Regions from separate parts of the Achromobacter sp. 1014246743 genome, predicted to be linked through region 2. Evidence: predicted binding sites of a transcription regulator. Region 2 holds the regulator's gene; the other holds the start of a gene.
What was found. Region 2 encodes LexA, which represses DNA repair genes until DNA is damaged. Its sites were predicted from a motif close to ACTGTATNNNNATACAGT; they were not measured.

Region 1: a site for LexA is predicted at 2,515-2,532, ahead of recA (recombinase RecA). Genes of this name have one in related genera too.

The regions. Positions count from the first base shown of each region.
Region 1 covers NZ_JCBANA010000017.1:46,620-51,041, reverse strand. The annotation lists gene AC6LJ2_RS09590 (LysR family transcriptional regulator) at 1-254, shown strand, start outside; gene recX (recombination regulator RecX) at 376-1,149, opposite strand; gene recA (recombinase RecA) at 1,308-2,369, opposite strand; gene AC6LJ2_RS09575 (response regulator transcription factor) at 2,715-3,404, shown strand; gene AC6LJ2_RS09570 (sensor histidine kinase) at 3,520-4,422, shown strand, end outside.
Region 2 covers NZ_JCBANA010000020.1:71,607-76,028, forward strand. The annotation lists gene lon (endopeptidase La) at 1-1,702, shown strand, start outside; gene lexA (transcriptional repressor LexA) at 1,878-2,528, opposite strand; gene AC6LJ2_RS10900 (amino acid aminotransferase) at 2,700-3,899, opposite strand; gene uvrB (excinuclease ABC subunit UvrB) at 4,100-4,422, shown strand, end outside.

The DNA of each region.
Region 1 (4,422 bases), on a different contig from region 2:
CCGAACTGACGCCGATCATCGCGCAACTGGTTGCCAGCAACCGAGGCGTGGCCGCCCTGCCCAACTGGGCGTTGACCGAATACATGAACCAGGGCTGGCTGCGCCAGTGCCGGCTGGGGCCGCAGGGCGTCTGGCGCACGCTGTACGCCACGGTGCGCAGCGAAGACACAGACGCGTCTTACATCGATGAATTCCTGACCCTGACTCGCGACGTCTGCTTCAAGACGCTCAGCGGGATCAAGTCGGCGAAGTAAACGGCCGCGGCGCAAAGCGGGCCGTCGCACGGCGAACCCGCGGCCCGCGCTGACGATGCGCCGGCCCGGCAGTCAGAAGATCGGCAATGACGCGATCCAGCGATACCCCGCGTTGCGCTGCCTACTCGTCGTCGCCTGCGCCCAGGATGCGCCGAATGACATCGTGCGCAAAACCACGGCTGGCCAGGAAGCGGGCCTGCCTGGCATACGCAGCGCGGTCTTCGGGCTTGGCGTCGAACTTTCTTTTCCAGACTTCCAGTGCTCGGTCGTATTCCGTGGCCCGCAGTTGCTCGCGCAGTTCGGCCACCTGGCTGTCGTCCACGCCGTGCTGCCGCAGTTCCTGGACGATGCGGGCCGCCCCCTGGCGCGAAGCGCGCCGGTGCACCAAGCTCTGTGCGAAGCGTTCGGTGGACAGCCAGCCTTCTTTTTCCAGCGCGTCGAGCACGGTGTCGACCTCGGCCGGATCGTCGGCGTGCGGGGCGAGCTTGCGAGCCAGTTCTTCGCGGGCATGTTCGCGCCGCGACAGATACCCCACGGCGCGCATCTTCAAGGACGGCCCCTTGGGCGGGGCCTTGGCCTCGCGGGCGCCGCCCGACGGATCGCCGCCCGACGGATCGCCGTCCGACGGATCGCCGTCCGAAACCTTTGCATCCCGGGCAGAACCTGCGCGCGAGCCGTATCGATTGGACGCGCCTTTGCGGCCGCTGGCTCGCATTTCGGAGCTGCGCTGCCATTGATCGGGCGGCGCGTCGTCGCCGCCCCGGCCATCCGCACCCGCCCCGCGCCGCGCGTCCGACGTGCGGCGCAGCCCATCGGGCTTGGCCACGGTTTCGAATTCGTCGTCCAGCTTGGCGCGTAGGCGGTCAGCGGACGCGGCGGAGGGTTTCCAGCTCATGCGCTTCCTGCTTGCTATGTGCCAGCGGCAGGTCTCTCATGCTGGCCCCGCAACGTGGGGGCCTGATGCATGGGAGCCTGCCGCTGGCAACCGGGCGGAAAGGCCCGGCGACGATGCCGGACCCCGGCATCGGGGCCTGGCGACGGATGCCGGACGATTTACTCGGCGTCGTCTTCCGCGGTGGGAACGAATTCAGCCGCGCGGCTGACGATGCCCTGGTTTTCGCGAACGCGGTTTTCGATTTCGATCGCGATTTCCTTGTGCTCTTTCAGGTATTCGCGGACGTTGTCCTTGCCCTGGCCGATGCGGTTGCCGTTGTAGCTGTACCACGCGCCAGACTTGTCCACCACGTTGGCGGCCACGCCCAGATCGATGATTTCGCCTTCGCGAGAGATGCCGGCGCCATACATGATGTCGAATTCGGCCTGCTTGAACGGCGGCGCCACCTTGTTCTTGACGACCTTGACGCGGGTTTCATTACCGACGACCTCGTCGCCCTTCTTGATGGAACCGATGCGGCGGATGTCCAGGCGGACCGAGGCGTAGAACTTGAGCGCGTTGCCGCCGGTGGTGGTTTCGGGGTTGCCGAACATGACGCCGATCTTCATGCGGATCTGGTTGATGAAGATGACCATGCAATTGGTGCGCTTGATGGTGGCGGTCAGCTTGCGCAGCGCCTGGCTCATCAGGCGGGCCTGCAGGCCCGGCAGCGAATCGCCCATTTCGCCTTCGATTTCGGCCTTGGGCACCAGGGCCGCGACCGAGTCGATGACGATCAGGTCGACAGACCCCGAACGCACCAGGGCGTCGGTGATTTCCAGGGCCTGCTCGCCCGTGTCCGGCTGCGAGATCAGCAGGTCGGTCAGGTTGACGCCCAGCTTGTTGGCGTACTGCACGTCCAGCGCGTGTTCGGCGTCGACGAAGGCGCAGGTGCCGCCGATTTTCTGCATTTCGGCAATGACCTGCAGGGTCAGCGTGGTTTTGCCCGAGGATTCCGGACCGTAGATTTCAACCACGCGGCCCCGCGGCAGGCCGCCGACGCCCAGTGCGATATCCAGCCCCAACGACCCCGTGGACACCACCTGGATGTCGTGCGAGACCTCGTTGTCGCCGTAGCGCATGATCGAGCCCTTGCCGAACTGCTTTTCGATCTGCGAAAGCGCGGCGGCAAGCGCCTTGGCTTTTTCCGAAGCGGCGGCCTTGGTGGTTTTGTCGTCCATGTAGAGTCCTGTCTGTAATGTATCGGGGCGCGGTACGGGGTTGTCGAGATACCGGGGTTGTCGAGATACCGGAGTTGTCGAGGGGGTATCGAGCTACCGGATTGTCCTGAGATTTCGGATAGCGCAGATTATGGCATCGGATTGTACTGTACAAAAAACCAGTGTGCCAGAGTTTTCCACGTATTCCCTGAGTGGGCAAGCGCCGTGGCCTATGCCAGAATCGCGGATACCCCCGGCGTTATGTCCCCATTGCCCGCCGGGCCGCCCGCCCTGGGTCACAAGCCCCGCGGCGGCCAGCGCGCGCCCGGTGCGCGTTGCCGGTTTCCCCTCTTTATTCAGCAGCCCATGCGCATCCTGATCGCCGAAGACGACAGCATCCTGGCCGACGGCCTGTCACGCTCGTTGCGCCATAACGGCTACGCGGTGGATGCCGTACGCGACGGGCTGGCCGCCGATTCCGCGCTGGCGGCCCAGGCCTTCGACCTGCTCATCCTCGACCTCGGCTTGCCGCAGTTGGCGGGGCTGGAGGTGCTGCGCCGGCTGCGCGCCCGCAATTCCGCCCTGCCCGTCCTCATCCTGACCGCCGCCGACAGCATCGAACAGCGCGTCAAAGGCCTGGACCTGGGCGCCGACGACTACATGGCCAAGCCTTTCGCGCTGTCCGAGCTCGAAGCGCGCGTGCGCGCCCTGACCCGTCGCGGCGCGGGCGGCGGCGCCACGCTGCTCAAGCACGGCCGGCTGGTGTTCGACCAGACCGGGCGTGTGGCCATGGTCGACGACCAGACGCTGGACCTGTCCGCCCGCGAAGTCAGCCTGCTGGAAATCCTGCTGACCCGCAGCGGCCGCATGGTCAGCAAGACCCAGTTGGTCGACCACCTGTGCGAATGGGGTGAAGAGGTCAGCACCAACGCCATCGAAGTCTATGTGCACCGCCTGCGCAAGAAGCTGGAACCCAGCGGGGTGAAGATCGTGACGGTGCGCGGCCTGGGCTACTGCCTTGAACGGGACCAGGGTGCGGCGTACCTCGCAAGCTGAGCCTGCCACGCCGGAGGCGCTCAACCAGGAAGCGCTGGATGTCATGCGGGCCGGCGCCCGCGGCCCCAGCTTCGCGCCGCCGCAGCGCTCGCTGCTGGGCGAGATCCTGGACTGGATGCTGGCGCCGCTGTTCCTGCTGTGGCCCATGAGCGTGGCCATCACCTATGTGGTGGCGCAGAACATCGCCAACGTGCCCTACGACCGCGCACTGGCCAACAACCTGCACGTACTGACCCGCCAGGTGCACGCCCAGGACGGCCGCGCGGTGCTGCGCATGACCGATCCGGCGCGCGAGGTGCTGCGCGCCGACGAGACCGACAGCGTCTTCTGGCTGGCCCTGGGCAGCCGCGGCGAGTACCTCGGCGGCGACCGCGCCCTGCCGCTGCCCGCCTCGGTGGGCCAGCCCCGCCCCGGCGAAGTGCAGTACGAAGACGACACCCTGCGCGGCTTCGGCATCCGCCTGGCCTACACCTGGGTCGACCTGAACCTGCCCAACACCCAGCCCGCGCTGCTGATCGTCGCCGAGACGGTCGAAAAACGCACCCAGCTTGCCAACGACATCATCAAGGGCGTGATCATTCCGCAATTCGTGGTGCTGCCGATCGCGGTGCTGCTGGTGTGGTTCGGGCTGTCGCGCGGCGTCGCGCCGCTGAACGCACTGCAGCAGCGCTTGCGGGCGCGCCGACCCGACGACCTGTCGCCCATCGATGAACGCGCCGCGCCGTCCGAGATCGCGCCGCTGGTGGCGGCCATGAACGATCTGCTGGATCGCCTGTCGGCCAACGTGCAGGCGCAGCGCCGCTTCGTCGCCGATGCCGCGCACCAGTTGAAGACGCCGCTGGCCGGCCTGCGCACACAGGCCGAATTGGCCCTGCGCGACGCCAGTCCCGAGGAAATGCAGTCCAGCCTGCGCCAGTTGGTGACCGGCTCAGAACGCGCGACCCGGCTGGTCAACCAGTTGCTGCTGCTGGCGCGCGCCGAGAACCCCAGCGCGATCGGCCTGGCTGCCACCGACCTG
Region 2 (4,422 bases):
CGCGGACATCGAAGAGCTCGAAAAGAAGATCATCGCTGCCCACATGCCCAAAGAGGCACGTAAAAAAGCCGATGCCGAGCTCAAGAAGCTCAAGCTCATGTCGCCCATGTCGGCCGAAGCCACCGTGGTGCGCAACTACATCGATACGCTCATCAACCTCCCCTGGAGAAAGAAGAGCAAGATCAACAATTCCATCGCCAACGCCGAGACCGTACTGGACAACGACCACTACGGCCTGGAAAAGGTGAAGGAACGCATCCTTGAATACCTTGCCGTGCAACAGCGCGTGGACAAGGTCAAGGCGCCTATCCTGTGCCTGGTCGGCCCTCCGGGCGTCGGCAAGACCTCGCTCGGCCAGTCCATCGCCAAGGCCACGAACCGCAAGTTCGTGCGCATGGCCCTGGGTGGCGTGCGCGACGAAGCCGAGATCCGCGGCCATCGTCGGACCTACATCGGTTCGATGCCGGGCAAGATCGTCCAGAACATGTCGAAGGTCGGCGTGCGCAATCCCTTGTTCCTGCTCGACGAAATCGACAAGCTGGGCATGGATTTCCGTGGCGATCCCTCGTCGGCGCTGCTCGAAGTGCTGGATCCTGAACAGAACCACACGTTCCAGGACCACTACATCGAGGTTGACTTCGATCTGTCCGACGTCATGTTCGTGGCGACCAGCAACACGCTGAACATTCCGCCGGCGCTGCTGGACCGCATGGAAGTGATCCGCCTGTCGGGTTACACCGAGGAAGAAAAGATCCACATCGCCCGCGACCATCTGCTGCCCAAGCTGATGAAGAACAACGGCGTGAAGGATACCGAGCTTACCGTCGACGACAGCGCCTTGCGCGACATCGTGCGCTACTACACCCGCGAAGCCGGTGTGCGTGCGCTCGAGCGCGAAGTGGGCAAGATCTGCCGCAAAGTCATCAAGCAATTGCTGACCCAGACCGATCGTGCCAAGGCCGAAGGCAAGACCCTCGAGGTCAAGCCGGTCAATGTCACGGGCGACAACCTGAGCGACTACCTCGGCGTGCGCCGCTACACCTTCGGCATGGCCGAAAAGGAAAACCAGATCGGTCAAGTGACCGGCCTGGCCTGGACGGAAGTCGGTGGCGACCTGCTCACGATCGAAGTGGCGGACATGCCCGGCAAGGGCGTGATCCAACGCACCGGTTCGCTGGGCGACGTGATGAAGGAATCGGTCGAAGCGGCTCGTACGGTGGTGCGCTCACGCGCCCGTCGCCTGGGCTTTGCAGACAGCGTGTTCGAGAAGCATGACATGCACGTGCACGTGCCGGAAGGCGCGACGCCCAAGGACGGTCCGTCTGCGGGTATTGCGATCACCACGGCCATGGTGTCGGCGCTGTCGCGCATCCCGGTGCGCGCCGATGTCGCCATGACGGGCGAAATCACGTTGCGTGGCGAAGTCCTGCCGATCGGCGGCTTGAAGGAAAAGCTGTTGGCCGCTCACCGCGGTGGCATCAAGACGGTCTTGATCCCGGAAGAAAACGTCAAGGATTTGGCGGAGATCCCGGACAACGTCAAGAACCATCTCGAGATCGTGCCGGTGCGCTGGATCGACAAGGTGCTGGAACTGGCCCTGGAACGCCTGCCCGAGCCGCTGGCCGAAGACGAGGCGGTGAAGGAACCGCTGGTGGCCAAGCCGGCCGAGCCGGGCTCGACGGACCCGGTGCTCAAGCACTGATGCTGGCCCGAGAGGCGCTGCTTGCGGCGCCTTCAACAAGAAACCCCGCCTTGGCGGGGTTTCTTTTTTAGGCTTGGCCGCACTGCGGCGTGTCTCGGCGACGCTGGCCGGGCGGGAGCCGTATAGAGAACCTGGAACGGCCTGCGAGGCCAGCCAGGCGCGGTTCAGTGGTGCATCAATGCAGTGCGTGGGTGCGGATCAGGCCGACCGCGATGCCTTCGAGCGCGAATTCCTGGTCGGCTTCGACCACGATGGTGTCGAAGTCGGGGTTTTCGGGCAGCAGTTCGATACGGCCGTGCTGGCGCTGCAGGCGCTTGACGGTGACGTCGTCGCCCAGGCGGGCCACCACGATCTGGCCGTTGCGGGCTTCGGAGGCCTTCTTGACGGCGAGCAGGTCGCCTTCGAGGATGCCGGCATCGCGCATGCTCATGCCGCGCACCTTGAGCAGGTAGTCGGGTGCCTGGGCGAACAGGCTGGAGTCGACGCCGATTTCGCGTTCGACGTGTTCGGCGGCCAGGATGGGGCTGCCGGCGGCCACCCGGCCTACCAACGGCAGCAGCAACTGCGCCAGGCCCGGCAGGGGCAGGGCGGCTTGCGTCGGGGCGGCCGAGGCGTCTTTCAGGCGGATGCCGCGCGAGGCGCCGGCCGTGAGCTCAATGGCGCCTTTGCGGGCCAGGGCCTTGAGATGGTCTTCGGCCGCGTTGGGCGAGCGAAATCCCAGGGCCAAGGCAATTTCGGCGCGGGTGGGCGGAAAGCCCGTGCGCGCGACGGTTTGCCGGATGAGGTCCAGGATTTGCTGTTGACGATCAGTGAGTTTGCTGGCCATGGCGATGATCCGTTTGGGGTCGGACTGTACATATATACAGCAGCATTCTGGGGGACATAACGCAAAAAAGCAAGCGGGTGTCGAGCGCCAGGGCAAGAGACCCATAAATCGCGGGCAATGAAAACGGGACCCGAAGGTCCCGTCTGGCTGGTGCCGGCAGTGCGAGGCGCTTTACAGCACCGCGGCGATGCCCTTGGCGACCTGGTCGATGTTGCCGCTGTTCAGGGCGGCAACGCAGATGCGGCCGCTGGAGACGGCATAGACGCCATGCTCTTCGCGCAGGCGGTCGACCTGGGCCGAGGTCAGGCCCGAGTACGAGAACATGCCGCGTTGCTGCAGCACGAAGCTGAAGTCCTGCTTGCCGCCGTGTTCCTTGATTTTCTCGACCAGTTGCTTGCGCATCAGGCGGATACGGTCGCGCATGGCGCCGAGTTCCTGTTCCCACATGGCGAACAGTTCAGGCGTGTTCAGCACCGTCGAGACGATCGTGCCGCCGTGGGTGGGCGGGTTGGAATAGTTGGTGCGGATGACGCGCTTGAGCTGGCTCAGGACGCGGGTGGCCTGGTCTTTGCTGCCGGCCACGACGGTCAGGGCGCCGACGCGCTCGCCGTACAGCGAGAACGACTTCGAGAACGACGAGCTGATGAACATGGTCATGTTCAGGTCGGCGAACAGGCGCACGACGGCGGCATCTTCCTTGAGGCCTTCGCCGAAACCCTGGTAGGCGATGTCCAGGAACGGGACCAGGTTGTTTTCCTTCACGACGGCGGCGATCTGCTGCCATTGTTCGAAGGTGGGGTCCACGCCCGTGGGGTTGTGGCAGCAAGCGTGCAGCACGACGACGGTCTGGGCCGGCGCGGCCTTCAGCGCGGCCAGCATGCCATCGAAATTCAGGCCACGGGTGGCGGCATCGTAGTAGGCGTAGGTGCCGACTTCGAAGCCGGCGCGTTCGAACAGCGCGCGGTGGTTTTCCCAGCTGGGGTCGCTGATCAGGACCTTGGCGGTCGGCAGCAGCTGGCGCAGGAAGTCGGCGCCGATCTTGAGGGCGCCGGTGCCGCCCAGGGCCTGGGTGGTGAGGACGCGGCCTTCGGTCACCAGGGGGGAATCCTTGCCGATCAGCAGGGCTTGCGCGCCCTGGTTGTAGCCGGCGATGCCCTCGATCGGCAGATAGCCGCGGGCAGCGGCGGCTTCGATGCGGGCGATTTCGGCCTTGCGCACCGCGCCCAGCAGGGGAATCCGGCCCTGGTCGTCGTAGTACACGCCAACGCCCAGGTTGACTTTACCGGGGCGGGTATCCGCGTTGTATTGTTCGTTCAGACCAAGAATGGGGTCGCGCGGCGCGAGTTCGACGGAATCGAAAAGGGTGCTCATGGGACTCTGCTGAGGGTGAGTGGACGCAGTGGGAAGTGCTGTGGATAATGGGGGGTTTACCCTGGGAACAGTCTAGCATGCCTAAGAGCGCAATAGACCCAAGTACGGCGGGTGCCGCAGCCGCGGGTTCGACCACCGATCCGGCCGGCGCAGCCCCCGTTGCGGCGGCGCCCGGTGCAGGCCCGGCGGGTGCCGGATTCGTGGATTTCCCGGATAGCCCGTTTCATCTGTACCAGCCTTACCCGCCGGCCGGCGACCAGCCTGCGGCCATCGAGGGCCTGGTCCAGGGGGTGCAGGACGGCCTGATGTTCCAGACCCTGCTGGGTGTGACCGGGTCGGGCAAGACCTACACCATGGCCAACGTCATCGCCCAGCTCGGGCGGCCGGCCCTGGTTCTGGCCCCGAACAAGACCCTGGCGGCGCAGTTGTACGCCGAAATGCGCGAGTTCTTCCCCAAGAATGCGATCGAGTATTTCGTTTCGTATTACGACTACTACCAACCCGAAGCCTACGTACCCACGCG